DNA from 2 places in the Erwinia tasmaniensis Et1/99 genome. Region 2 is predicted to be linked to the other one. Evidence: predicted binding sites of a transcription regulator. Region 2 holds the regulator's gene; the other holds the start of a gene.
What was found. Region 2 encodes CRP, which controls carbon source genes, mostly activating them, when cyclic AMP is high. Its sites were predicted from a motif close to ATGTGANNNNNNTCACAT; they were not measured.
Positions count from the first base shown of each region.

Region 1 (15,110 bases), 680 kb from region 2:
GCGATGACCGCCGATATGGCCAAAGCCTTTAACATTGATGTCCGGCAGGGGGCTTTCGTCAATGAAGTCTTGCCCCAGTCAGCCGCCGCTAAGGCCGGAATAAAAGCCGGAGATATCATTACCACCGTAGATGATAAGCAGATTACCAACTTTGCCGAACTGCGGGTCAAGATTGGTATCACTCCACCAGGTCAGGAAGTGAAGGTGGGGCTGGTGCGCGAAGGTAAACCACTGACCCTGAGCGTGAAGCTGGATAACAGCATTCAGACTAGCGTCAACATTGAGCTGGCGACGCCAGCGTTACAGGGGGTCATCCTGAGCGATGGCGCGGCGAAAAATGGCGCTAAAGGTGTCGTGGTGGATAACGTCGAGAAAAACGCGGCGGCAGCCCAGGTCGGCCTGCAAAAAGGCGATGTCATCACAGGGATTAACCGCGCCCCGGTGAAAAACCTGGTCGAATTGCGCAAAATACTGGCGACAAAACCTCTGCTGCTGGTGCTTAACGTTATGCGTGGCGATGAGAATATCTACCTGCTGTTGCAGTAACTCAAGCGCGGACACGGGGTACTGTGTCCGCGTAACTCATGCTATCCTGCCAGTCGTTTCTCCATTCATCGTTATTAGGCATGATACCCAAACTCTTACGTTCAGCGATCTTCGGGCTAATAATAGCCGGCATACTTTTGTTAGCGATACCGGGTCTCAGACTCGGCAGCGGCCTGTTTTCGCAAACGGAGGACAGCAGCAGCCAGCAGCCGATCAGCTATAATCCGGGGGTACGCCGCGCCGCGCCAGCAGTGGTTTATGTCTATAATCACAACGCTAACGGTGCCAGCGATATCCTTGGCTCTGGCGTGATTATGGACCCACGCGGCTATATTCTGACCAATAAGCATGTGATCAACGCGGCCAGCCAGATTATTGTTAATCTTCAGGACGGGCGCTCCTTTGAAGCGCTTTTAGCCGGTTCTGACTACGTGACCGATTTGGCGGTGCTGAAGATTAATGCGACGAATCTGCCAGTGATCCCCATCAATCCGAGCCGTATTGCGCATATCGGCGACCTGGTGATGGCAATTGGTAACCCCTATAACATTGGCCAGACGGTAACCCAGGGGATTATTGGGGCAACCGGACGTGTCGGCCTTAGCCCCTCACGCCGCCAGGATTTTCTGCAAACCGATGCCTCGATCAATCGTGGTAACTCGGGCGGCGCGCTGATTAACTCGCTGGGTGAACTGGTGGGGATTAATACGCTGTCATTTGATAAAAGCAGCAATGGTGAAACGCCTGAAGGGCTGGGCTTTGCCATCCCTACCAAGCTGGCGACCAAAGTCATGGAAAAATTGATCCGTGATGGTCGGGTGATCCGTGGATATATCGGTATTACCGGACAGGCGATCCAGCACTTTAGCGACCCCAATAACAATATGGAAAACATGCAGGGTCAGGGTATTGCGGTGACGGAGGTCAAGCCTGGCAGCCCGGCCTATACAGCCGGTATACAGGTCAACGATGTTATCACGCGCCTGAATGACGTCGTGGCTCAGTCTCCGCAGGAAACGATGGATCAGGTGGCAGAAATACGCCCGGGAACGGTGATCACCGTTGAAATCAGTCGTAATGAGAAAAAGCTAACGCTTCCCGTCACGGTGCAGGAGTATCCCGAAGAGGAACCGAGTCAGTAGCCGATCGGGTTGGCCCCATCGGGCGATGGGGCCACTCACGCAAAGACGTTATTTAACGAACTCTTCACCCTGCGTAATATCTTTTTTCAACGTATCCAACATGCTGGAAAGCGCATGCTGTTCAAACGCGCTGAGTTCGCCGACAGGCCGACGCTCAACGATGCCGTTCTTACCCAACAGCAGCGGCTGCGAGAAGAAACGCGCATATTCTCCCTCGCCTTCAACATAGGCACATTCAATAACATTGCTTTCACCTTTGAGCGCACGCACCAGCGCCAGCCCAAAACGAGCCGCCGCCTGGCCCATTGACAGCGTTGCTGAGCCGCCACCGGCCTTCGCCTCCACCACTTCGGTGCCCGCATTCTGAATACGTTTAGTCAGGCTGGCCGTTTCCTGCTCATTAAAGCTAACCCCCGGAACCTGGGACAGTAGCGGCAGGATCGTCACGCCAGAATGGCCGCCAATAACCGGAACGTTGACCTCTTCAGGCTGCTTACCTTTCAATTCAGCGACGAACGCATTGGCGCGGATAATATCGAGGGTGGTAATGCCAAACAGCCTGTTTTTATCGTAAACTCCCGCTTTTTTAAGCACTTCCGCAGCAATTGCCACCGTTGTATTAACCGGGTTTGTGATGATACCGATCAGCGCTTTCGGGCAGGTGGCAGCGACCTGCTCAATCAGATTGCGCACTATGCCGGCGTTCACGTTAAACAGATCGGAACGATCCATGCCGGGTTTACGCGCCACGCCGGCCGAAATCAGTACGACGTCAGCACCTTTCAGCGCCGGGGTGGCATCTTCACCGCTGAAGCCTGCAATTTTGACAGAGGTCGGTATGTGGCTTAAGTCAACCGCGACGCCTGGCGTAACGGGTGCGATGTCGTACAGTGAGAGTTCTGAACCTGCCGGGAGCTGGGTCTTTAGCAGCAGGGCAAGCGCCTGGCCAATACCACCTGCTGCACCGAGAACTGTAACTTTCATCCTATACTCCTTATTATATTTTGCGCATTTTGTGTGCCGGGCAACCCGGAAATACCTTTCTGAAATAACGGGAGTGGCGCATAGCGGCGAATGCAAGGATCACCGGACTTTGTTAACGCAAGGTAACCGGGAATGAACAAAGGCAGCAAACAGAGCGACAACTTCAAATATTCAGGGTATTACCGTGATTTTGCGATACATTACACCCTTAATACTAACCTGAACAACCTCCACATTATAACAATTCGTTCACTTTTTGCGCGTAGCACGACAGAGTCGGTCAATTCTTTTTTTCGCTAAAATTTGTTAGACTCCGCCGCCTTGCGGTGAGTTTACATTCAACGCATCATTTGCCATTTGCATAAAAATTCATTTAATTGCATAATAATGTAATATCCCGCTGCGGGTATCCCTTAATAACCCCTTTTATCGGTAACCTATGCGTAATTCATCAAAACAAGAAGACTTGATTAAGGCTTTTAAAGCCTTGCTGAAAGAAGAAAAATTCAGCTCTCAGGGAGAAATTGTCAACGCCCTGCAGGAAGAGGGTTTTGAAAATATCAATCAGTCGAAAGTGTCACGTATGCTGACAAAATTCGGCGCCGTGCGTACGCGCAACGCAAAAATGGAAATGGTTTACTGCCTGCCAGCCGAACTCGGCGTGCCCACCACGACCAGCCCGCTGAAGAACCTGGTGTTAGATATCGACTTTAATGACGCACTGGTGGTTATCCATACCAGCCCTGGCGCAGCGCAGTTGATTGCTCGCCTGCTGGACTCACTGGGTAAAGCGGAAGGGATACTTGGCACCATTGCCGGGGATGACACCATCTTTATCACCCCGGCGCGTTCATTCACCGTTAAGCAACTGCATGATGCCATCCTGGTGCTGTTCGAACAGGAACTGTAGCGTCGCCGCCAAAAGATAGCGTACCGCCCCTTCCCTCCCTCGCGCGACGGAGGATAGCTCCCTACCGCCGTCAGCATCAGCCGTGAGGCATTTTCCATTACCGGGTCGCTTTTCACAGGGTCAATACATCATCGACCCCGCTTTCTTTGTCGCGGGGCTACTGTGGTTTCCAGCATAGTTCACTCGCTGAAAAGGAAGGAACCTCATCTAAAAGCTGCAAATCCTCCACGTAACAATGTGATCTACCGCAAATAAAAGCACGAATAGGTAATTTCACTCATCCCCTTGTTTAATCGTAGAATTTACTTCTCACGCACAAAAAATGAGCGTTTTTTATCACTTAACGTTCTTAAAAGTGCCCATTTATTGCCTTATGCTCACATTAATATTATTAGCGTGCTATTAATTTTTTACGTTATTAGATCTATAATTCTTTCCGTGATGCAAATCAAAACATTCAAAAGTTAAGAACGAATAACGAGGAAATATCATGAACATCAAAACGACTATTGCTGCCTTAGGCGTGCTTTCTACCCTGACATTTGGCGCTTCTGCCGCTCAATTGGTCAACGCGGATCAGGCAAAGGATCTTCAATCGATGGGTATCGTCAGTGTGAGTGGCGTTGCGGGGGCACCGATGGATATCCGCGAGGCGCTGAATGATAAAGCTCGCGAGAAAGGCGCAAACGCCTACCGTGTTATCGAAAACTATCAAAACGGAAACTGGCACGCCACGGCCGAGCTTTATAAATAATTGAAGCGCTAAATTCAAATCACGTATCAATCAGGCCGGTAATCCCAAGAATAAAAAAAGTTTTTCAAACCTTTCGATTACCGTATCAATACTATTCTGGAGCTATCATCATGAAAACAACATTCACTATCGCGACCTTAACTCTTGCCTCCGTGCTGTCGTTCGCCGCTAGTGCGGCTAATCTGGTCAATAATGATCAGGTTAACAGTCAGAACCTACAGCCGATTGGCAGCGTGAGCGTAAGCGGCATCCTCGGAGTCCCTTCAGATATCCGTCATCAGCTTTCGCAAAAAGCCGACGAGCAGGGCGCATCGGCGTATCGAATCATTGAAGCGCGTAACGATGGCAACTACCACGCTACGGCTGAGCTTTATAAATAACCAACGTCCGTCCGACACACTAGCGCCGCAATCCTGAAGCCACCGCCCGTCCAGCTTTTGCTATAAACCTGCCGACAATGCCTTAGCCCCGATCGCCGGGGCTTTTTTTGTGCCAACATCAGGCCATCCCCTGGTAGCGAAAACCAGAGGGCACGGACTAAAAACGGCACCCGCCCTGCTACCGCGGTTCCGATCTGCGCAAACAAACTCAAACCCGGATCAGCGTTTGCTGATATTTCTTCAACACCATCGCCAAACGCGCAACGGGTTCAGTCACGCTTTGCGCCGCCTGATACTGTTGCAGCTTCTGCTGATATACGTCGAACTCGGCAAGTAAACGCGCAAAATAGTCACGCCTTTTCTCATCGCTGCTGGCAGAGATAACGCGGTCAGCGGTGTGGCGCAGCTGCTGATGGAAAGCAGACAGATCGGAATTGATCGGCACATCTGCGGCACGCAGCCGCTGGTGTGCAATAATCAGCGTCAGCGCCAGCCGGTACTTCTCAATATCGCCAGGAAAGCTGTTCATCAGCATAAACAGCTGTTGATAGAGCGCGGGCAGGTGATTCTCTTTGCGGCGCACGGTATTGGTGGTCATCGCCGACACGGCGGCATACATAAAGCGATTGAGCACGGTGCGCCCAACGCGCGCCTTAGACGTGTCGCGGATCAGCAGAATGACCAGCAAAGCAACAAAACAGCCTATCGCCTGGCCAAGTGCATTATCCAGAAACGCGCTGACTTCGAACTTCATCGGATTATCCAGCGTCAGGATGTTAATGGTGCCAACCAGCGCGCCTAACGTACCGATTTGACGCCGCTGGATCAGTATCCCGCTGATAAATGCCATCGCCCCCAGGGCAAGACATAACAGCAGCATGCTTTGCTGGGTATTGGGCATCACTACCATGTAATAGAGCGAACCTAGCGGTATGGCGACGATCATCCCGTAGAGAAAATCTTTAGCAACCATAAGCGGATTAGGCATACGCATAGCCAGTGACGTAATGACGGCCAGCATCACCATCGCCCCACTGCCTGACGTCCATCCGGTCCACAGCCAGAACAGCGATCCCACCGCGGTGGCCACAAAGGTACGCACGCCGTTCACCAGCGCATGCCGTGTTTCCGCCGGGCGCATCTTCACCACCGGATCGGCATTCAGCACCTCTTCCTCCAGGCGGCTGATACGGCTGTTACTGTGGATACCCTTCATCAACAGCAGATAATGGCTGGCCGCGACGACCCAACTACTGAGGGTGTTTGGGGTATTTCTGCTGCCGCTGACGGAGATGACCCGGCGCATGATTTTCATGCGTTTATGAATATCGGCAACGTTATTTACCGGCTTTTCAAAGAACAGCTGGAACTGGGGAGGAACGTAATCAGAATGGTTATTCTGGATCAGAAACGTTTCACAGGCCTGGGTGATCAGCGTCAGTGACAGAGTATGGAGCACCCGCAGACGCGGATCGATTTTGTGCCAGCGGCCAGCCTCCATCATCAAATGAGTACGCATTCCGCTGAGTGCGTTAGTACGACGCACCAGGCCGGCCCAGCATTTATCGACCTCGTCTTTATCGACATGCGCCACACACAGCTGCATCAGCCGGTACTGATCCACCAGCAGCGAATCAATTTCGCGATCGATATCCAGCTTGATTGAACGGGGTGAAAACAGCATATCGGCGAGGATCGCACAAACAATCCCGATGATGATTTCACTACAGCGCTCTACGGCAAACTGTGGCGCCAGCAGCACTGAGCCACTGGCATTGAGGCTGACCACAATAATCAAAGCGGTATAGCCAGCCAGTCCGAGAGCATAGGCGTTTTCAACTTTGATCAGCGAAGAAACCCACACGCAGATCCCGGCCCAGATGCAGCACAGCAATAGCATGACCACCGGCGCACGAATGGTGGCAATCATGATCGCCAGCGCGGCGATACAGCCAATAAAGGTGCCGATGATACGTAACATCCCACGGTGACGCAGGGCGCCGGAGAACGGATCGCCCCCGGCAGCAAACGCGGTACCGCCCGCCACAATCGCGGCGGTCATCACCGCCCAGCGCGGAGTTTCCAGGTTGAATTCAAAACCGATAAACAGTGCCAGCAAAATAGCGAAGGTGAGTTTGACCGGAAAGCGCAGACGATAAAACGGCATGATCTCCCCCGCCTCAACCAAACTCACGCAGACGATGTATCAGCTTCATCAGCGGCGGCATATCGTTATCCTTGCGATCCTGGGCACCGGTCACTACCACGGTTGCCGTGGTTCCCGAGGGATACTGATTGCCCGGCTGGCTGTCGAGATGAATGCGAACCGGCACGCGTTGCGCCAGCCGTACCCACTCCAGATTCGAATCAATGGTCGCCATACCTTTGCTGTCAACGGTACTGCTGCTGTTGGTGACTCCGGCGGCAATGCTGTCAACTGAACCGCGCAGCACCTGATTGCTGCCCAATGGGGTAATCTCGACGCGATAGCCAGGACGGATCCCCTCCAGCTTGGTTTCTTCCAGATAGGCCAGCACGTAAAATGAATTCTGTTTTACCAGCGCCACCGACGTTGACCCGCGGGTAATAAATTCGCCGGTATAGACATTCAGATTGGTAACCCAACCTGCTGACGGCGCTTTAACCACGGTGCGTTCCAGATCCAGCTGAGCCAGATCGCGTGAAGCCACGGCTTTGGCCAGCTGGTGCTCCGTGGTTTGGTAGTCGTTATTGGCCTGCTCGATAGCCTCACGCGACATGGCAGAGACCCCAAGCTGATTGCGGCGGGCCGCCTCGCGGCGTTTCTCGCCCATTACCGCCTGGTAATAGGCCACATCGGCCTGTGCCTCATCCAGTGCTTTCTGATAGCGCGGCGGGTCGATGGTAAACAGCACCTGATCTTTCTGCACCAGCTGGTTGTCGCGCACGCGCACTTCGGAAATCAGGCCGCTGACATCGGGGGCAATCGCGACCACATCGGCGGTAAATTTGGCATCACGCGTCCACGGGGATTCGGTGTAAAACACCCAGATGCGGAAGATCAACACGATCGCGATAATCACCAGCAGCAAAGTAATGACAGTACGGGAAATTTTTCTTGTTAGCGTTTTCACTATGACCTCAGACGAACAATCGGGATACAACGTAGAACAGACAGCAGTAAAGCGCGGTATTGAACAGGGCCGGATGCCAGACCAGGTCATAAAGTCCGGTTGGCGTTATCGCACGCCGTATCAGCCAGAACAGCATCAGTGACACAATAATTTCAATAAAAATGGGGGGGAATGACATCCCAAAGACGACAACAACCGGAAGTACACTCATCTTATATCCTTGTAAACACGCTACCGGGCCGTCTGATTCTCGTCACTGGCTCCTCTCCTGGTTCAGGGTAGTGCGCCTGCTGATAACGATAAGCGATCGACGGAACATGATTCAGATGCCGATCGGGAGCGCGGCTTTTTAATGATAGCTTAAGCCGAAACCAGTATAGAACCGAAGTGGGACAACATGATGGTAACCCGTTTCTGCTATAGTAACGCGGTTGACTATAAGTTATCTACCAAATGTGATCTAAATCACTTTTAAGCCAGAGTGAATAATGGAAAGACTCAAGGGGATGTCCGTTTTTACCAAAGTGGTCGAACTGGGCTCATTCACCGCGGCGGCACAGCAGATGCAGCTGAGCGTATCGGCGGTCAGTCAAATCGTCGCAAGGCTGGAAAATGAGCTGCAGGTGAAACTGCTTAACCGCAGCACCCGCAATCTCGGGCTGACCGAAGCCGGTAAAATCTACTTTCAGGGCTGCCGCCGCATGATGGCGGAGGCGCAGCAGGTGCATGAACAGCTGTGGGCCTTTAACAATACGCCCGTTGGCACGCTGCGCATTGGCAGCTCGTCAACCATGTCGCAAAATCTGCTGGCTCCCATGGCCAAAGAGATTTTGCAGCAGTATCCAGGCCTGAAGGTCAACCTGGTGACCGGCATCCCGGCACCGGACCTGATCGCTGACGGGCTGGATTTAGTCATCCGCGTCGGGGATTTACAGGATTCCAGCCTGTACTCCAGACGCCTGGGAGTAATGCCGATGGTTGTCTGTGCAGCAAAGCACTATCTGGTGCAGTTCGGCACGCCGGAAAAACCGTCGGATATCGGCAATCACTCCTGGCTGGAATACAGCGTACGGCCGGACAACGATTTTGAGCTGATCTCGCCCGAAGGCACCGCCATCCGCCTGTCGCCACAGGGACGATTTGCTACCAATGATGCGCAGACGCTTATCCGCTGGCTCAAGGCCGGAACCGGTATCGCCTACGTGCCGCTGATGTGGATAATCGATGAAATTAACGCCGGAGAGGTGGAGATCCTGTTTGCGCATTACCAGTCGGTACCACGCCCGGTCTATGCGCTCCATAGCCAAAAAGACAGGCTGCCGCTGAGGGTTCAGGTGTGTATCAATTACCTGACCGACTATTTCAACAGGGTGGCGGACATCTACCGCGAATTTCGCAAGGGTTAACGAGGGAAGACATGCGGATAACGGCCTGGGCAGACGCTGTCTGCATCCGCCCATGACCGCAAGCCCCTCAACAGGAGCATCACTCGATAGTTAAGCCGTACCGCCCACGGTCAGCCTGTCGAGCTTCAGAGTAGGCTGCCCCACGCCGACAGGCAGGCTCTGCCCCTCTTTGCCGCACACGCCAACGCCTTTATCCAGCGCAAGGTCATTACCCACCATCGAAATTTGCTGCATCGCCTCAATACCCGACCCGATGAGCGTTGCCCCTTTCACCGGCCTGGTCACCTTGCCGTTTTCAATCAGATAGGCTTCTGAAGTAGAGAAGACAAATTTACCGGAGGTAATATCCACCTGACCGCCGCCAAAGTTAGGCGCGTACAGGCCGTACTCCACGCTTTCGATGATCTCCTGCGGCGTGGACTGACCCGCCAGCATATAGGTGTTAGTCATACGTGGCATCGGCAAATGCGCGTAAGACTCGCGGCGACCGTTGCCGGTTGGCGCAACGCCCATCAGCCGCGCGTTGAGCTTATCCTGCATGTAGCCTTTCAAAATGCCATTTTCAATCAGTACGTTATACTGGCCCGGCACGCCCTCATCGTCGATGGCAAGCGACCCGCGCAGGCCATCAATGGTGCCATCATCCACCACGGTACAGAGTTCAGAAGCCACCCGCTGGCCCATCTGCCCACTGAACATCGAGGTGCCGCGACGATTAAAGTCGCCCTCCAGGCCGTGACCGACCGCTTCGTGCAGCAGCACGCCCGGCCAGCCCGCACCCAGCACAACGGGGATCGTGCCCGCCGGGGCCGCCACCGCGTCCAGATTAACCAGCGCCATGCGCACCGCTTCACGCGCCCAGGCCTCCGCACGTACTTCACCCGCCTCATTGGCGAGGAAAAACTCATAGCCAAAGCGCCCGCCGCCGCCGCTGGAGCCGCGCTCACGCTTGCCGTTTTCTTCTACCTGAACACTTACCGAAAGGCGTACCAGAGGGCGCACGTCGGCAGCCAGCGTGCCGTCGGTGGCGGCAACCAGCACCTGCTCATAGACGCCGGTCAGGCTGGCAGAAACCTCCTGCACGCGTTTATCTGCGGCGCGTGCGGCGCTGTCGACGCGGTGCAGGAGCGCAATTTTCTCTTCGCGCGTCAGGCTCTGTAACGGATCGAGCGCCGGATACAGTGCTCGATGGGCTACGGCCCCCAGGGTACGTGACTGGCCATTGCCCTGCTCACGTACGATGCTGCGCGCCGCCGTTGCGCTCTGGTGCAGCGCATTTAGCGTGATCTGATCGGCATAAGCAAAACCGGTTTTTTCGCCACTGATGGCACGAACGCCCACGCCCTGGTCAATATTGTAAGAACCGTCTTTGATAATCCTGTCTTCCAGCACCCATGACTCATGAAAGCTGGACTGGAAATAGAGGTCGGCGTAATCCAGCTTGCGTTCAGACAGCTGGCCGAGAATGGAAAAGAGGTCGCTTTGACTCACATTGTTTGCAGTTAGTAACTGCTCACTTACCAGATTCAGACTCATGAACTCTCGCTTTATATGGATAAGCCTGTCATTGCTGCTGGCTTCATCACTTAACTGGGTTTGGATTAATGGCAACGGGGGTAGCCTGAGGCAATTCCCCAGCTACGTCAAATTCACTTCCCGCTGTCCTCACGCGGTTTACGCATCACTTCGTCAATTTGCGGTTTATCGATGGGGCCACTGATGTGATAGCGCAAGACGGAAATCTTATTCCACAATGGCCCAAGCACCTTGCTGGCGGCGAATACGGCAGCACCGATCACCGGGTTCACCACGAATGCCGTAGCAACGCCCACCGATGCTGAAATTTCCGGAGCCACCGTGGCCTGTAGGTTGATTTGACTCCGCACCAGGTCGACATCACCATTTATCGCAATATCCGCCTCCAGACCGTCTACCAGCAGATTATCGGTATGCATCACGCCATTCTCAATCCAGGCCGTGGCATTAACCGCATCAAAGTAGAAACCCTGGCTGAAGGTATCGCTGAAGTCGAGGCGCAGCTTGCGCAGCAGGGCGTCAAAGCTGACCAGCCGCAGCAGCTGTCCGGCCCGTCCGGTGGACACGTCGGCAATCTGACCCGCGCCGAGATGCGATTTCAGCACGCCGCTCAAGGTCTCAATGGACGGCTGCCACGGCGTTGAGCGCCAGTGCAGATCGTATTCAAAATCAAACGGCGAGTCGCGCAGCGGCGAAGTCATGCCAAACCAGCTGGTCGCCCGATCGATTTTCCTGCCGCTCAGTGAGCCTTTTAGCGATGTGCGCTGCCCACCGGTACGGTTTACCCACTCACCGCTGGCCGTAAGCCGAGCGTTCCCGCTGTCTATCAGCCCATTTTGCAATTTCAGCGTATCGCCGGACGGGGTCAGTTCAGCCTGGATGCGGCCAAAATTCTGCCCACGCAGCCAGCACTCATCGCAGCTAAGGCGCAACGCTGGCCAACTGCTGAAGTTCACCGTGTTGGCGTGGTCGGGCAGCGGAGAAGCGCTCTCTTTGCTGCTCCACTGCGGATTATAATAGAGGTATTTCAGGTTAACCGCCCACGGGGCACCCTGCCTGATAGCCAACGAGCCTTTGATATCCTTGCCGTTGGCATCCACCGTCATTTCACCCGTCGTCCCCTGGCGCAGCGTGGCGGTAAGATCCCGCCACTGCTGGCCCGCCAGCGACAGGGCCGGGGTATGCAGGTGAATATCCCCCGGAAGCAGCGTCCGGTCGGCTTTACCGCCAGTACCCATGCCGGCCCCTAACAGCCCCAGCCAGGCTTCGCCGTCCAGCGCCGGCAGATTTAACATCATGCCGCGGCCGTCCGGCAGCGCAGGGATGCGTTGCGTATCGTTTTCCCAGATGCCGCGCTCTACCCGCAGCGGGTTACCCAGCAGCCAGCGACTGTTAAAACGCTGTCTGTCGCCAAGCGCACCGCTCAGCTCAAAACTTTTCAGGTCACCTTTAGCCGCCAGTTTTACCGGTAGCGTACTGCCCGATGCTTTCTCAAGAGGAGAAGGTAAGTGACTACTTACATCCTTCAGATCGCCGTCGATATCGATCTGGTAGTTGGCTCCCCCCCGGTGCGGCAAGGCAATCTGTACCTTACCGCGCCACGGCAGATTGCCGCTCAGCTGCTGGAGTACCGCGGGCGGTAAGGACTTCATCTTGCCCGGCTGCCAGTCCGCATTAAGATCCACGCCAATGCGGTAATCTTTATCGCCTTCCTGGGTTGTAAAGCGTACGCCAAGCGGCTGCCCGAACCAGCGGGCGCTCATGGCATCGCTTTTCAGATTGCCGTTATCATAAACAAAACGCCCGCTAAGCTGCTCGAAGCGCGTTTCAAGCGGCTTAATCAACAGCGAATTTTGCTTCAGATTTACATCCCCCGTGGCCCGAACCTCCTGCCCGTCCAGCGGTATATCAAGATGTAAGCGACCACTTACATCTCCACCAATCTGTAGCTCATCCAGCGCGGCACCCAGCGAGGATTTCAGCGGCGAGTGGTTAAAATAGTCGCGGATCTGCGGGCCTTCACCCTTAATATCGCCGTTAATAATCAGCTTCTGCTGCATATAATCCGGAATGACTGCCGAAATATTGCGTCCGTCAACCTCACCCAGCTTCACGTCCGGCGCCTGCATCCACAGCCCGTTGTTGGCAAAATCGAGGTCGATATCCAGGTTTTCCAGCGCTGGCCATCCGGGCTGAAACGCAAAGGTCGCCTTACGCAGCGGTACCGCCACCTCGAACATCCCTTCGTGCTGGGTAAACGGGAACTGATGGGGATTGCCGGAAAAGAGCAGCGTAGCGTTCTTCACCTCGCCCCCTTTAATCGCCCCGCTGAGGTAGTCGGTAAGGGATTTGCCCATCAGCGGTTCGGGGAAATAGCGCCAGGCGTCACCCGCGTTGGTCAGATTGATGCCGCCGAGAATGGCGAGGTGCGGGGCGCTATCCTTCTGCTGCTGATAGCGAAAATCGCCGCGCGCCCAAAGAGAGCGCGCCTGAATATCCAGCTGTCGACCGGAGAGCGTCAGTCCATCCTGTCCATACTGCCAGCGCAGTGCGCCACTGGCCCGTTTGATTTCCAGCGGCGCGCGGAACATATCTCCATAAGGCAGCGACGCTTTCTGAAGATCAAAGGTGATGCGCCCGTCGGCCACGCCTCCGGCCAGGGTGCCATCCAGGTTTTCCATGCCGGGCAGTAGCTGCCACTGCCGCCAGCTTAAATCGTGCCATTTGGCCTGAAAGCGCGTCAACTCCGGCTGTTGCAGCGGAATATCTACCGCCAGCGCGCTCACCTGGCCGCGCGGCTGTAGCGTACGCCAGTTTTCCAGCATCTCCGGCGATAGTCTGGCAAACAGCGGGATCAGCGGTTCAAGATGTTGCAAATCGAGATGGTTAGCACGTATCCGGAGCTCTTGTTGCGCCTCCGTTGCGGGCAGCTGGTCATTCTCTGGCAGCCACAGCAATGAGAGCTGTCCCTGGGGCCAGGGCCGATCGTCCAGTATAAACCGGGTCTGTGGCACATTCAGATCCCAGCCACCCTTGAAGCGGCTGATATGAGCAGTGAGATTATCAACGCTAAGATGATGTGACCGCGCATCACCCTGCCAGTTGGCGCCGCCCTTTTTCAGCCAGACATCCCCGGCATGAACGTTACCGTTTTTGACCTCCATCCAGGCGGCAAGGCTGAAACGTGCGCTTTCCAGGCTAGTATTGTCACGCATCCACTGTCCGAGCCAGGGTTTAACGTCTACGTCATCGGCCTGCATCCATACGCGCCCGGTGTCGAGATAGCCATTGCTGTCGCTCAGATCGAGCCGCACCTGTACCACGCCGTGCTGCCCGGTGATACTGGAAAGGCTGACCAGCCCTTCGGCACGATGGCGAGCCTTTTCATTCATCCAGGTCAGCTGTGGGATCGCCAATTTGGCACGCTGGCCCGAAAGCGTCAAAAAGCTGACTTCACTATCACGCAGGTCAAAATGGTCAAACTGGCGCAGGAAGAGATCGTCCAGGCTTTTGGTAGTGAGATTTGACTTACCGCCGTCGCCAAAAGACAGCGCGGTATTGGTCGAAAGGCGTAATTGCCAGAAGGTGAGATCGCGGAATTGCCAACGCAGATGAAGTAATGACTGCCAGATATCCAGGGCCAGCGTAACGCGCTGGATCTCCAGCTTCCCGCCGTCAGGAAGATCGGCCTCAATATTGCCAATCTCAAGGCGCGGGCCAAAGTTTTCCCAGCTTCCCTGTAACGCACTGGCCTGCACCTTCACACCCGTGGTCGCAGAGACACGCTCAAGGATCGGCGCACGCCAGCTGTCCATATGCGGCATCAGCAGGCGCAGGCCACTGACCACTAGCGCAATAACAACCACTAATGTTGCACAGGCCAGTAACAAAATCCTCGGCAGTTGCCTCACTCACCTCTCCTTGTCCGCTACGAAAACGCGCTTGCGGCCGGCCACCGTCAAAGGCCACCGGCGACAGATTTACATCATCACCACGTCAAATTGCTCCTGAGTATAGAGCGGTTCAACCTGGACTTTAACCTGTTTACCGACGAAGATTTCCACTTCGGCCAGCGCGTGTGATTCGTCGCTTTTCAGCGCCTCTCCCACTGACGGCGAGGCGTAGACCAGGAAACGGTCGGAGTCATAGGCATGATGCACTCGCACGATCTCACGCATAATTTCGTAGCATACCGTTTCAACGGTTTTCAACGTGCCGCGCCCTTTGCATACCCGGCAATCCTGGCAAAGCACGTGCTCAATACTTTCGCGCGTACGCTTGCGCGTCATCTCAACCAGCCCCAGCTGCGAGAAGCCGTTAACGCCGGTCTTCACCCGGT
Region 1 is NC_010694.1:340,484-355,593, reverse strand. Features, by position in the region: gene degQ (serine endoprotease DegQ) at 1-546, shown strand, start outside; gene degS (outer membrane-stress sensor serine endopeptidase DegS) at 627-1,688, shown strand; gene mdh (malate dehydrogenase) at 1,737-2,672, opposite strand; gene argR (transcriptional regulator ArgR) at 3,112-3,582, shown strand; gene yhcN (peroxide/acid stress response protein YhcN) at 4,073-4,336, shown strand; gene yhcN (peroxide/acid stress response protein YhcN) at 4,447-4,716, shown strand; gene aaeB (p-hydroxybenzoic acid efflux pump subunit AaeB) at 4,925-6,883, opposite strand; gene aaeA (p-hydroxybenzoic acid efflux pump subunit AaeA) at 6,897-7,829, opposite strand; gene aaeX (p-hydroxybenzoic acid efflux pump operon protein AaeX) at 7,837-8,040, opposite strand; gene aaeR (HTH-type transcriptional activator AaeR) at 8,318-9,235, shown strand; gene tldD (metalloprotease TldD) at 9,326-10,771, opposite strand; gene yhdP (AsmA2 domain-containing protein YhdP) at 10,885-14,682, opposite strand; gene rng (ribonuclease G) at 14,752-15,110, opposite strand, start outside.
Region 1: aaeR (HTH-type transcriptional activator AaeR) is a predicted target of CRP. The motif match lies at 8,283-8,300, and genes of this name have one in related genera.

Region 2 (15,110 bases):
TAGCCCATGCCAATGAAATAAACGATGGCCATGCCATTGCCACGCTGCACGGCAAACTTGATGCGGTACAGGCCTGGACTATTCAGTCACGCGCGGCCAGCCTGCTCGACGGCCTGGGCTTCAGCCAGGAACAGCTACAGCGTCCGGTCAGCGATTTTTCCGGCGGCTGGCGCATGCGCCTGAACCTGGCACAGGCGCTGATCTGCCGTTCTGACCTACTGTTGCTAGACGAACCCACCAACCACCTTGATCTTGATGCGGTGATCTGGCTGGAGCGCTGGCTGAAAAGCTATAGCGGTACCCTGATCCTGATCTCGCACGACCGCGACTTCCTCGATCCGGTAGTGGATAAGATCCTGCACATCGAGCAGCAGTCCATCTTCGAGTACACCGGCAACTACAGCTCGTTTGAAATTCAGCGCGCCACCAAGCTGTCGCAGCAGCAGTCAATGTTCGAGCATCAGCAACAAAAAGTGGCGCATCTGCAAAGTTTTATCGACCGTTTTAAAGCCAAAGCCAGCAAGGCAAAGCAGGCCCAAAGCCGGATAAAAATGCTGGAGCGCATGGAGCTGATCGCCCCGGCGCACGTTGATAATCCCTTTACCTTTAGCTTCCGCGAGCCGGAAAGCCTGCCAAACCCGCTGCTGAAGATGGAGAAAGTCAGTGCCGGCTACGGCGAGCGTAAAATCCTCAACTCCATCAAGCTCAATCTGGTGCCGGGATCGCGCATTGGTCTGCTGGGGCGCAACGGTGCCGGTAAATCGACGCTGATTAAGCTCCTGGCAGGCGAACTTGCCCCCTTGCAGGGCGATATTGGGCTGGCGAAGGGCATTAAGCTCGGCTACTTCGCGCAGCATCAGCTGGAGTTTCTGCGCGCCGATGAGTCCCCGATCCAACATCTGGTGCGTCTGGCACCGAAAGTGTTGGAGCAGCAGCTGCGCGATTATCTCGGCGGCTTCGGCTTCCAGGGTGACAAGGTGAGCGAAGAAACGCGGCGGTTTTCCGGCGGTGAAAAGGCACGCCTGGTGCTGGCGCTGATCGTCTGGCAGCGCCCCAACCTGCTGCTGCTGGATGAACCCACCAACCACCTTGACCTGGATATGCGCCAGGCGCTAACCGAAGCGCTGATCGACTTTGAAGGCGCGCTGGTGGTGGTATCGCATGACCGTCACCTGCTGCGTTCCACCACGGACGATCTCTACCTGGTACATGACGGCAAGGTCGAACCCTTTGCCGGCGATTTGGAGGATTACCAGCAGTGGCTGAGCGATCTGCAACGTCAGAGCGCCGCCGATGCCGCGCCGAAAACGGACGGCGCCAACAGCGCCCAGGCGCGTAAAGATCAGAAGCGCCGCGAAGCCGAGCTGCGCACCCAAACGCAGCCGCTACGCAAACAGCTTGAGAAGCTGGAAAAGCTGATGGAAAAGCATAATGTGCAACTGGCCGAGGCGGAAGATAAGTTGTCAGACGCAACCCTCTACGAACAGGCGCGTAAAGCCGATCTCACCGCTGCGCTGCAACAGCAGGCGACGGCAAAATCAGCGCTGGAGGAGTGCGAAATGGCGTGGCTGGAAGCGCAGGAGCAGCTGGAAGCCATGCTGGCGTCCTGAGGCCTGGACGGGTGGGCGTAAGCCCGCCACACCGCGGATAAAATGCTCGTGGTGAAGCGAGACAAGGCGCAAGGCGGTGAGCGAACGCAGCATACACCAGTATGTGAGCATCGCGAGACAACGCCGCAATGCCGTCGCAGCCCACCACACCGCGGATAAAATGCTCGTGGTGGAGCAAGACAAGGCGCAAGGCGGTGAGCGAGCGCAGCATACACCAGTATGTGAGCATCGCGAGGCTTTGCTGCAACGCCGTCGCAGCCCGCCACACCGCGGATAAAATGATCGTGGTGGAGCGAGACAAGGCGCAAGGCGGTGAGCGAACGCAGCATACACTAGTATGTGAGCATCGCGAGACAACGCCGCAACGCCGTCGCAGCCCGCCACACCGCGGATAAAATGATCGTGGTGGAGCGAGACAAGGCGCAAGGCGGTGAGCGAGCGCAGCATACACCAGTATGTGAGCATCGCGAGGCTTTGCTGCAACGCCGTCGCAGCCCGCCACACCGCGGATAAAATGATCGTGGTGGAGCGAGACAAGGCGCAAGGCGGTGAGCGAGCGCAGCATACACCAGTATGTGAGCATCGCGAGACAACGCGGCAACGCCGTCGCAGCCCACCACGGACATTTTAGCTTAGAAAGGTTTATCGCCCAGAATAGTAGCCCGATGCATAATACGGCGCTGCGGCAGATAATCCGCATTCGCATAGTGCTGGGTTACCCGGTTATCCCAGATGGCCACATCATCCTGCTGCCAGCGCCAGCGCACCTGAAAATCGGGTTTAGTAATATGGGCAAACAGGAAGTTCAGCAGCGCATCGCTCTCCTTCTCCTTCAGCCCGATCAGCCGCGTGGTAAAGCCTTCATTGACGAACAACGCTTTTTTGCCGCTGACCGGATGGGTACGCACCACCGGATGCAGCACCGGCGGGTTTTTCGCCACCGCCTGCTGCCAGCGCTGATGCTCCTCTGCACTACTGCGGTATTTGTACTCCTGAAACGACTTTCTGAAATCATGCTCACCCTGTAGGCCATCAAGCAGCGCCTGTAACGGGGCGGATAGGGCATCCCATGCGGCAATGCCGCTGGCCCACAGCGTATCGCCTCCGCTGGCAGGCAGCTGCTTCGCGGCGAGAATAGCGCCTGCGGGTGGCGTTTCGATAAAGGTCACGTCGGTATGCCAGTTGTCGTTATCCGGCGGGTTATCGTCGTGAGTATCCAGCACGATAATCTCCTCCACGTCCGGTGCATGAGGATAAACCGGGTGGATATGCAGATCGCCAAAGCGGGACGCCAGCTGGCGCTGCTGATGCGGCGTCAGCGGCTGATCGCGTAGAAACAGCACCTGATGGCGGATCAGGGCGTGATAAAGCTGTTCAAACTGTGCGTCGCTCAGCGGGCGGCTCAGGTTGATATCACTGACCAGTGCGCCGATATGCGGACCCAGCGCCTGAATGCGAATACGTTCGTTCATTGTTGTTCTCCATGCCAGGGGGTTAAGCGGCGTTGTAAGGCCCGCAGCGCCAGCTCAAGCGCAAAAGCAATCAGGGCGATGACCGTGATACCGGCCAGCACCACGTCGGTCGCCAAAAACTCTCCGGCCGACTGCACCATAAAACCCAGCCCACGGGTGGCGGCGATCAGTTCTGCGGCCACCAGCGTCGACCAGCCAACGCCGAGGCCAATACGCACCCCGGTGAGGATTTCCGGCAGCGCGCCTGGCAGCACCACAAACCACAGCACCTGCCAGCGGCTTGCCCCCAGCGACCGGGCGGCGCGCAGCCGCACCTGCTGGGCGCTTTTCACCCCGGCGAGTGCCGACATGGCCACCGGCGCGAAAATGGCCAGATAAATCAGTAAGATTTTCGAGGTTTCGCCGATCCCGAACCAGATAACCATCAGCGGCAGATAGGCCAGCGGCGGCACCGGGCGGTACAATTCAATCAGCGGATCGAGGATGCCGCGCAGCGTAGCGTTCAGGCCCATTAAAATCCCCACCGGCACGCCAATCACCACCGCAGCCAGCAGGGCAATCACAATACGCGTCAGGCTGGCGGCAAGATGCTGCCATAGCGTGGCATCCATAAAGCCGGTCGGGCTGGCGATGGTCAACAGCTGGTGCCACACCTGCTGCGGCGCGGGCAGGAACAGCGGGGCGATCAGCTGGAGCCGGGTCACCGCCCACCAGACGGCCAGCAGCACCAGCAGGGTCGCCAGGCTGATGGTCAGCTGGCGCGGCAGCGGCCAGCGCAGTGTCGCTTTACGCGGCGGCGTTTTCTCATTGACCAGTGAACTCATGCGAACACCTCGCGCTGCTGAAACACCCGGCTAAGAACATATTCACGGCGTTCAATAAATGCCGGGTCGGACTTTATCGCCCGGCAGGCCTCTCCGGCCGCATAGCGGCGACCAAAGTCCAGTACCAGACGTTCTACGATGCGCCCCGGCCCCGGCGACAGCAGGATCAGCTCGCTGGCAAGAAATACCGCTTCTTCAATATCATGGGTGATCAGCAGGATCTGTTTGCCGCTGTCACGCCACAGCCGCAGCAGCAGCTCCTGCATCTGCTCGCGGGTAAAGGCATCCAGTGCGCCAAAGGGTTCGTCCAGCAGCAGCAGGCGCGGATCGGCCGCCAGCGCTCTGGCAATGCCCACGCGCTGGCGCATGCCGCCGGAAAGCTGCCAGATAAAACGCTTCTCCGCCCCTTCCAGGCCCACTTTTTTCAGCATGCGCCGCGCCACGGCGCGGCGCTCGTTTTTCTCTACCCCGGCCAGCTGTAGGCCAAAGGCGACGTTATCCAGCACGTTGCGCCATGGCAGCAGCCCCTCATGCTGAAACACCACCCCGCGATCGGCACCCGGCCCGGTGACCGGCCGCCCGTCCAGCGTGATACTGCCACCGTCAGCCGGGATAAATCCGGCGATCAGGTTCAGCAGCGTGGTTTTGCCACAGCCAGACGGTCCGAGAACCACCACCAGCTCACCACTGTCGATCGACAGATTGATATCCTGTAATGCCAGCTTTCCTGCATAGCTGGCGTGAAGATGAGAGACTGACAGCATCGGCGTGCTCCTGTTACTGTGCGAGAGGTTTAACGAAACGGTCGGTAACAAAGCTGCCGTAATCGCTGGCCACCTGCGGCACCTTGCCCTGCTGTTTCAAGAAATTAGCCGTGTCGACAATCGCCTGGTTCACCGGGCCGTTAAGCTGTTCAACCTGCTGAGCGGCGCTAAGATAGGTATTGCCCTGCACCAGTGCGGGCACCTGCGCGGTGGGAACGCCGCTCAGGCGCGACAGCTTGCCAAGATAGTCATCCTGCTTCAGCCACTGCTGCGGATTATCAAGATAAGTTTTTTGCGCGGCCAGCGCGCTGCGGGCGAAAGCGCTCACCACGTCAGGATGTTTTGCGGCGAAATCTTTGCGCACCACCCAGACGTCCAGCGTTGGCGCGCCCCATTCAGCCACCTGGGAAGAGTCGGTCAGCACCCTGCCCTCTTTCTCCAGCTGGTTAACGGCGGGCGCCCAGACGTAGGCACCGTCAATATCACCGCGCTGCCAGGCGGCGGCAATGGCCGGGGGCTGCAGGTTAATAATCTGTACCTGTTCGGGCTTGATGCCCCAGTGTTTGAGTGCTGCCAGCAGGCTGTAGTGCGTGGTGGACATAAACGGGACGGCGATACGCTTGCCGATCAGATCTTGCGGATGATTAATCTCTTTTTTCACCACCAGCGCCTCTGAGCTGCCAAGCTGCGAGGCCAGCAGAAAGACTTCAATCGGCACCTGCTGGCTGGCGGCCACGGCCAGCGGGCTGGAGCCGATATTGCCAATCTGCACATCGCCGGAGGCCAGCGCTCGCACCACGCCCGATCCGCTGTCGAATTTGCGCCAGTCGACCTTTGCCCCGCTCTCTTTGGCAAAGGTGCCATCGGCCTGCGCCACTTTCGCCGGCTCCGCCGAGGTCTGATACGCAACGGTAACATCTACCGCCTGTACGCTAAGCGCCGTCAGCGACAGCGCCGCCGTCAGAATTGAAACCGCAAATTTAGCCGTCATAACCCGCCCCGAAATAAGTGTTACTGCTGAATAGCTCCTTTGTAACCGGGCGGGGTAGTTATTATAAAGTAATTAAAAATTATTCTTTATAACGAAAATTACTTAGTACTTTTCGTGCATTCGATTGCCGGAAAGCGGCAATACGTGGCTTCACACGCTAACCTTTAGGGCAATAAACCGCGTCGCCCCATAGCAGTCGACGCGTAAGTTAGTGCCAAATCAACAGGACACAGGCCGCGGTTAGTAAGCCCATAAACAGGTTAAACAGCCGCCAGGCGCGGCGGCTGCGCAAAACACGGCCAATCAGCGTGCCAAAAGCCAGCCAGATAAGCCCGGACAGCACGTTGACCAGCGCCATACCGATACTGATAGCCACCACCGAGGTGCGATAAGCTTCACCCGCCAGGCTAAAGCTGGCAACTGCCCCCAGCGCCATCAGCCACGCTTTGGGATTGATCAGCTGTAACAGGCCGCCCTGCCAGAAAGGCATCTGTGCGGCGGGGGGGTTATCGGTATCCAGCTTTTCATATTCGGCGCTACCGATTTTCCACGCCAGCCACAGCAGATAAACGCTACCCGCCACTTTGAGAAAGAGATGCAGAGAGGGATAAAGCAGGATCAGTCCACCAATGCCAAACGCCACCATCAGCAGCATGACCTGCATACCGATCATGATGCCAACCAGTAAACTGAGAGAACGCAAGAAACCAAAATTCGCGCCAGAGGCGGTGAGTAACATATTATTAGGGCCGGGCGTAATGGCAGCGACCCAGAGAAAACCTAACATGGATAAAAACAGACTCAGTTCCATAAAACGGGTGCCTCTCACCCCCGGAAAAATAAACAACCTGATGAAGCTAACAGCGCGCTATGGAACCTACAAGCCCCGACCACATGATTTTTAATTGTCCGGCTGAAAACCCGTTTCGTCCGATGACGGGAGCCAGCAATGCGCATCTGCAAACCATCCTGCCGCGTCTGGTACGCCGCCGCGTGACGCTGAAACCGCACTGGCAGCGCCTGACGCTGCCGGACGGCGATTTTATCGATCTGGCGTGGAGCGAAAACCCGGCCCAGGCGCGCAGCAAGCCGCGTGTGGTGCTGTTCCACGGCCTGGAGGGTAGCTTCCACAGCCCCTATGCGCACGGCCTGCTACAGGCGTGGAAAGCGCGCGGCTGGCTGGGGGTGGTGATGCACTTTCGCGGCTGTAGCGGCGTGCCCAATCGCCTGAACCGTATCTATCATTCTGGCGAAACTGAGGATGCCAGCTATTTTTTACAGTGGCTGCGCGACGCATGGGGCGAAGTGCCGACCGCTGCCGTCGGCATCTCGCTGGGGGGGAATATGCTGGCCTGCCTGATGGGCAAACAGGGAGATGATTGCCTGCTGGATGCCGGGGTCGCGGTTTCCGCGCCGCTGATGCTGGAACCCTGTAGCCTGCGGCTGGAACAGGGCTTTTCCCGTGTTTATCAGCGCTATCTGCTCGGCCTGCTGAAGCAGAATGCGCGGCGCAAACTGCGCGCCTGGCCCGGCACGCTGCCCGTCAATCTGGCGCAGCTCGGATCCATGCGCCAGCTGCGCGATTTTGATAATGCCATTACCGCACGCGCCCACGGCTTTATTGATGCCAGCGACTACTACCGCCGATGCAGCGCCCTGCCGCTGTTGCCGCAGGTGCGTAAGCCGCTGCTGATTATTCACGCCCAGGACGATCCTTTTATGACTCCTGACGTGATCCCCGACCCTGCCCTGCTGCCGCCGAATGTTGAATATCAGCTGACGCAGCACGGCGGGCACGTCGGTTTTGTTGGCGGAACGCTGCGCAGCCCACAAATGTGGCTGGAACAGCGCATCCCGCAATGGCTCACCCCCTGGCTGGAAAACTGATGATTATTCCCTGGAAAGAACTGGATCCTGCAACGCTTGATAGCCTGATTGAATCCTTTGTACTGCGCGAGGGCACCGATTACGGCGAACATGAACGATCGCTGGAGCAGAAAGTCGCCGATGTGCGTCGTCAACTTAGCAGCGGCGAGGTGGTGCTGGTATGGTCTGAACTGCACGAGTCGGTCAATATTATGCCGCGCGGACAGTTTCACGACTAACCGGCACCCGCCTCTTTTTCTGCGCTTTACCCGCTGCATGGGTAACAAAGATCGCCAAATCATGTTACCAATGCAGCCCCACCCTTTTTTTGCAGGGAGTAGTACGTCATGTCGACCAAACATCCGGTGATTGCCGTTACCGGCTCCAGCGGGGCAGGAACCACTACCACCAGCCTGGCATTCAGGAAGATTTTCCAGCAGCTGAACCTGCGCGCAGCAGAAGTCGAGGGGGACAGCTTCCATCGATTTACACGCCCGGAAATGGATATGGCGATCCGCAAAGCGCGCGATATGGGCAAACACGTCAGCTATTTTGGCCCGGAGGCGAATGATTTCGGGCTGCTGGAGCACACGTTTAGCGAATATGGACGCAGCGGCACAGGCAAGTCGCGCAAGTATCTGCATACCTATGATGAGGCCGTGCCGTGGAAACAGGTACCAGGCACCTTTACGCCGTGGCAGCCGCTGGCAGAGCCGACCGATGTGCTGTTTTATGAGGGGCTGCACGGCGGCGTGGTCACACCGCAACATAACGTGGCGAACAGCGTCGATCTGTTGGTTGGCGTGGTGCCCATCGTCAACCTTGAATGGATCCAGAAGCTGGTACGCGACACCAGCGAACGCGGCCACTCGCGCGAAGCGGTGATGGACTCGGTGGTGCGATCCATGGAGGACTACATTAACTTTATTACTCCGCAGTTTTCACGCACCCATATCAACTTCCAGCGCGTTCCGACGGTGGACACTTCCAACCCGTTTGCCGCGCGCGGTATCCCTTCCCTGGATGAAAGCTTCGTGGTGATCCACTTTCAGGGGCTGGACGATATCGATTTCCCTTATTTACTGTCGATGTTGCAAGGTTCGTTTATCTCACATATCAAAACCCTGGTGGTGCCGGGCGGTAAAATGGGGCTGGCGATGGAGCTGATTATGGGGCCACTGGTAAAACGATTGATGGAAGGAAAGAGCATCGGCTGACGCTCTTTCCTTCACGGCTAAGCGGAGGTCTGCATCAGGCCAGTTCGATCACTTCGTAACTGTGGCCGATCTCCACTCCTTTGCCCAGCATGATCGCCACCGAGCAGTATTTTTCCGCAGAAAGATCGACCGCACGCGCTACCGCGTTATCCGCCAGCGCTTTTCCGCTGACAATGAAATGCAGATTGATATGGGTGAAAATACGCGGGGCCTCTTCGCGACGCTCTGAAGTCAGTTTCACCTCACAGTCGGCCACGTTATGGCGGCCCTTCTGCAGAATGGAAACGACATCAATGGCGCTACAGCCTCCGGCGGCCATCAGCACCATTTCCATCGGACTTGGCGCTTTATCACCCGAATTACCATCCATCAGCACCTGGTGACCGGATGAGGATTCTCCCAAAAACGTCATCCCTTCAACCCATTTGACTCGTGCCTGCATAACAAAATCCTCGAATTCATTCAGTTAGAGCAGGGTACGCCGCCGTCACTAAAACGGCAACGTTCTGTTTTTCTGACTATGCTGAAGCGAGACAACAGAAGACAGCCATCTCAAGCTGTGCTACAAACGGAGCTGTAAAATTTCACCTGCATTCAAGCGTCGGTGAAAGCAGAACAACGGCACGCGGCCAGCTCTGAAAAAGGCCCATGTTTCTTCCTACGGGAACGCTTGACTATTTCAACGCCTGGCAGGGATTCAGCTCCCGTATATTCCTATTATTACGTGCGACAGCAAGATAAGCATCACCCTTGCAGCGTGAAAAACAGGATGTATTCAGGCACGATAACAACAGAGGATAACAGCGAATGGTTCTCGGCAAACCGCAAACAGACCCAACTCTAGAATGGTTCCTGTCACATTGCCATATTCACAAATATCCGTCCAAAAGCACGCTGATACACCAGGGTGAGAAGGCCGAGACCCTTTACTACATCGTCAAGGGCTCTGTGGCAGTGCTGATCAAGGATGAAGAAGGCAAAGAGATGATCCTCTCCTATCTCAACCAGGGGGATTTTATCGGCGAGCTGGGCCTCTTTGAAGAGGGACAGGAGCGCAGCGCATGGGTACGTGCAAAGGCAGCCTGCGAAGTAGCTGAAATCTCTTACAAAAAATTCCGTCAGCTGATCCAGGTCAATCCTGACATCCTGATGCGCCTGTCTTCACAAATGGCGCGCCGCCTGCAGGTCACCTCGGAAAAAGTGGGGAATTTAGCTTTTCTTGATGTGACCGGACGCATCGCCCAGACGCTGCTGAACCTGGCGAAACAGCCTGACTCAATGACGCACCCCGACGGAATGCAGATCAAAATTACGCGTCAGGAGATCGGCCAGATCGTCGGCTGCTCGCGCGAAACGGTGGGTCGTATTCTGAAAATGCTGGAAGATCAAAATCTGATTTCTGCACACGGTAAAACTATCGTCGTTTACGGCACGCGTTAACCGCTTCTGAACCCACGGCGCGACAGCCCCCTGCCGCGCCTTTTTTTTATTTGGTGCGGCTGATGTGGCGGAGAATTATCTATCAACCTGAAGTGAACTATGCCCTGCGGCAAACGCTGGTGCTCTGTTTGCCGGTCGCGCTTGGCTGGTTGCTGGGTGATTTACAAAAAGGCCTGCTGTTTTCTCTGGTGCCCGCCTGCTGCAACAATGCCGGGCTGGATACGCCACACAGACGCTTCTTCAAACGCCTGGTGGTTGGCGGTAGCCTGTTCGCCGGCAGCAGTTTTGTTATCCAGTATGCCGCCGCCCAGGGCGCCCCCCTGCCGCTGATCCTGCTGGCGATGGCGCTGCTGTTAGGGGTGACTGGTGAGATAAGCCCGCTGCATGGCCGGCTCATGCCCGCTTCGCTGATCGCCGCCATTTTTACCCTTAGCCTCGCGGGCAGAGTGCCGATGTGGCAGCCTCCGCTGCTGTATATCCTTGGCACCATCTGGTACGGGGTATTTAACTGGTTCTGGTTCTGGCTGTGGAAAGAGCAGCCGATGCGCGAAACGCTCAGCCTGCTTTACCGCGAACTCGCGGACTACTGCGAGGCAAAATATCGTCATTTAAACCAGTTGAACGATCCCTCAACGGCAATGCCGCCGCTGTTCGCCCGACAACAGAAAGCCGTCGACCTCATTACCACCTGTTACCAACAGATCCATATGCTGGCAGCCAACCGCAACCAGCACTATCAGCCCCTGATGCGCGCATTCCAGGTGGCGCTGGATCTACAGGAACATATCGCCGTTAGCCTGCATCAGCCTGAAGACGTCAAAAAACTGGTACGCCAGAGTCACGCCGAGGCGGTGATCCGCTGGAACGCACAGCGCATCGCCGCGCGCCTGCGTGAACTGGCAGACGATATTCTTTATCACCGCTTTCCCAAACGCTTCACTCTGGAACAGCCGCTGGAAGCGCTGGAGAAGATTGTCCGCCAGCACCCTGATAACCCGGTCGGTAATTTTTGCTACTATCATTTCAGCCGTATTGGGCGCGTGCTGCGCGCCCAACGCCCGCTCTACCGCCGCGATCTGATGGCAGACCGCCAGCGCCGCCTGCCGCTGCTACCGGCGCTGAAAAGCTATCTGTCGCTAAAATCCATCGCTTTGCGAACCGCCGCCCGCTTCGGCGTCATGCTCACCTTTGCCAGTACGCTGGCGCTGTTTTTAAATATGCCGAAGCCGTATTGGATACTGATGACCGTAATGTTTGTCAGCCTGAACGGCTACAGCGCCACCCGCGTGCGTATTCAGCACCGAGCGCTCGGCACCCTTGCCGGGCTGGCGGTGGCCGCGCTGGCCCTGCGTCTGCATGCTCCAGAATCGATGACATTACTGGTAATGCTGGCCATTACTCTGGTCAGTTACCTGTTTTTACGCAAGTTCTATGGCTGGGCAACGGTAGGGTTTACGGTCACCGCCGTTTATTCCCTTCAGCTTTTGTCGCTGAACGGAGAGGGATTCTTATTACCGCGTCTGATTGATACCCTGATGGGCTGCCTGATCGCCTTCGGCGGCAATATCTGGCTGTGGCCACAGTGGCAGAGCGCGCTGCTGCGCCAGAACGCACATGACGCGCTGGAGGCTTATCAGGAAGCGTTGCGGATGCTATTGGGCAATGAGCAGAATGTTAGCAGGCTGGCAAACCAGCGTATCAAAGTCAACCAGGCACATAACGCGCTATATAACTCCCTTAATCAGGCAATGCAGGAACCCGGTTTTGATTCCCGCTATCTGTCCGATATGAAGCTGTGGGTGACTCATAGCCAGCTTATCGTTGAGCATATCAATGCAATGACGATTATGGCGCGGGAACATACTATGCTGACCTCGTCGCTGGCAGAACGCTACCTCCAGTCCTGCGAGATAGCCCTACAGCGTTGCCAACAGCGGCTGGAATATGATGGCCCGGGTTCGGAAAGTAACGTGCTGGAGGCGCCGGATAATTTTCAGCACGGGCCGGTGACCCTCCTGGAGGGTCACGTCGAACGTATTCTTGACCACCTTAACACCATGCATACCATTTCATCACTGGCCTGGAGTCAGCGCCCGCATCACGGCCACTGGCTGGTACACCGGCCGAGCAAATCGTCATAGCGACGCCCCGAATAAGGGGACGCCGCACGATTAGCTATCGTCGCTCAGCCCAGCACTTTCTCGACGGCCGCGGCGAAGCGCGCCATGCCTTCAGCGATATCGGCAGGTTCAATCACCAGCGACGGCGCGAAACGCATCACGCCGTGACCGGCCACCAGCACCATCACCCCTTCGGCGGCCGCCGCGTTAAGAATATCGCGCGCGCGGTCCGCATACTGTGGCTTCAGCGCCGCGCCAATCAATAGCCCTTTGCCACGGATATCGCTGAACAGATCCCGTTGCGCATTCAGCCCCTGTAGCGCATCAACAAACAGCTGCCGCCGTGCGGCCACGCCGTCGAGCACTTCCGGCGTATTGATAATATCCAGCGCCGCTTCGGCCACCGCGCACGCCAGCGGGTTACCCCCGTAGGTGGTGCCGTGCACGCCCGGCGCCATCACTGAGGCAATTTCATTGGTGGTGAGCATCGCACTGACCGGGAAGCCGCCGCCGAGTGCCTTCGCGCTGGTCAGGATATCCGGCTGCACGCCGTAGTGTTCGTAAGCAAACAGCTTGCCGCTGCGGCCCATGCCGCTCTGTACTTCATCCAGCACCAGCAGCGCATCATGCTCATCACACAGCTGACGCAGCCCCTGCATAAACTCCCGGGTGGCCGGCACGACGCCGCCCTCCCCCTGGATCGGCTCGACGACAATCGCGCAGGTATGATCGTCAATCACCGCTTTGACCGCCGCCAGGTCGTTGAAGGGAACATGAACGATATCCGCCGGTTTTGGCCCGAAACCATCGGAGTATTTTGGCTGCCCACCGACGGAAACGGTAAACAGCGTGCGGCCATGAAACGCATTATGGAAGGCAATGATTTTGCTTTTATACGGGCTGTGGCGCTGGGAAGCGTAGTAGCGCGCCAGCTTAAACGCGGCTTCGTTGGCTTCCGCGCCGGAGTTGGCAAAAAACACGCGATCGGCGAAGGTGGCATTAATCAGTTTGCTCGCCAGACGCAGAGCAGGCTCGTTGGTCAAGACATTGCTGGTGTGCCACAGGGTTTCTCCCTGGGTTTTTAGCGCCTCAACCAGCGCCGGATGGCAGTGTCCCAGTGCGGTAACCGCTATCCCGCCGGAGAAGTCGATATACTCTTTACCCTGCTGATCCCAGATACGGCTGCCTTTGCCTTTGACCGGCACAAACTGCGCTGGTGCATAAACAGGCAAAATCACCTCATCAAACGTTGCCCGAGTAACCGCTAATTTTTCCGTAGCCATCTATCACCTCACCGTTTCGTCTTTTTATATGCGTGAAAATATAGTCATAAAATATGAATAATTAATCACAAAGGCAAATGTTAATTAACGTTTAAGAAAATTAGCCAACAGCAGGTGACCCTGTTCGCTCAAAATGCTTTCCGGGTGAAACTGCACCCCTTCCAGCGGGAGCGTACGGTGGCGAAAACCCATGATCTCGTCGGGCTGCCCGTCATCGCGCAGCGTCCAGGCGGTCAGTTCAAATTCAGCGGGCAGGCTGTCTGCCGCCACGATCAGAGAGTGATAGCGCGTAACCGTCAAAGGATGATTAAGGCCGGAGAATACGCCGCCATCGTTATGTTCAATCGCCGAGGTTTTGCCGTGCATCACCCGGCGTGCCCGTTCAACGCGCGCGCCGAATGCCTGGGCGATGGCCTGATGTCCGAGACAAACGCCGAGGATCGGCAGCCGGCCGGCGAAATGACGAATGGCGTCAACAGAGATCCCCGCTTCGTTCGGGGTACAGGGACCGGGGGAGATCACCAGCTGCTGGGGCGACAGCGCGGAAATGTCAGCGAGGGTAATTTCATCGTTGCGCCGCACGCAGACTTCTGCGCCCAGTTCAGAAAAATATTGGTAGAGATTCCAGGTGAAGGAGTCGTAATTGTCGATAAGCAGCAGCATGATCGGTCCATTACAACCGGGCCAGCGGAAGCTGGCCCGGCAGAGAAGGCGGTCGGTTAATTAAGGCAGTACTTTAGCCGACAGGATAACAACCGGTGTTACCGGAACATTCTGGTAAGGGCCGAAGGTTTTGGTCTGAACCTGAGCAATTTTGTCCGCTACGTCCATCCCCTTCACTACTTTACCGAATACCGCGTAACCAAAATCACGCTGGCCGTGATCGAGGAAGGCATTATCGGCAACGTTGATAAAGAACTGGCTGGTGGCGCTGTCTTTGTCGGCGGTGCGCGCCATAGAGATAGTACCGCGTTTGTTCAACAGCCCGTTGTCTGCTTCATTTTTAATCGGTGCGCCCGTCTGCTTCTGCTGCATATCGGCAGTGAACCCCCCACCCTGCAACATAAAGCCTGGGATCACACGATGAAAAATGGTGTTGTTGTAGAAACCGTTATTGACGTAGTCCACAAAGTTTTTCGCCGAAACCGGTGCTTTCTGGTTATTTAACTCCAGCTCAATATTGCCCGCTGAAGTGGTCAGCAGTACATGCGCATCCCCCTTAGCGGCAAGAGCGGAGACAGAGATCGAAGACAGGGCGAGAACTGTCGCCACCGCGGTCAAAGTGCGTTTCAACATGATGGAATCCTTACTGAGGCAACAAATCATAGAATCAGCAATGATTGTAAAGAGGCACTCACCAACGCGCCAGCGGTTTACCGTTATTTACCCGGCGCTACCTGGGAAGCAAACGTTGTCGTCAGGGTATGAATGGTGACTTCGATCACGTTATTGATGAAATATGAAAAAATATGTTTCAGCAAAGATTTAAGCAGATCACGAATATCGTTAAACTTCCCCGGTTC
Region 2 is NC_010694.1:3,545,059-3,560,168, forward strand. Features, by position in the region: gene ETA_RS17105 (ABC transporter ATP-binding protein) at 1-1,610, shown strand, start outside; gene tauD (taurine dioxygenase) at 2,243-3,082, opposite strand; gene tauC (taurine ABC transporter permease TauC) at 3,079-3,906, opposite strand; gene tauB (taurine ABC transporter ATP-binding subunit) at 3,903-4,670, opposite strand; gene tauA (taurine ABC transporter substrate-binding protein) at 4,684-5,661, opposite strand; gene ETA_RS17130 (LysE family translocator) at 5,870-6,472, opposite strand; gene ETA_RS17135 (hydrolase) at 6,532-7,548, shown strand; gene ETA_RS17140 (YheU family protein) at 7,548-7,766, shown strand; gene ETA_RS17145 (phosphoribulokinase) at 7,875-8,744, shown strand; gene ETA_RS17150 (OsmC family protein) at 8,779-9,186, opposite strand; gene crp (cAMP-activated global transcriptional regulator CRP) at 9,552-10,184, shown strand; gene ETA_RS17160 (YccS/YhfK family putative transporter) at 10,247-12,325, shown strand; gene argD (bifunctional acetylornithine/succinyldiaminopimelate transaminase) at 12,370-13,587, opposite strand; gene ETA_RS17170 (aminodeoxychorismate synthase component II) at 13,672-14,250, opposite strand; gene ppiA (peptidylprolyl isomerase A) at 14,311-14,883, opposite strand.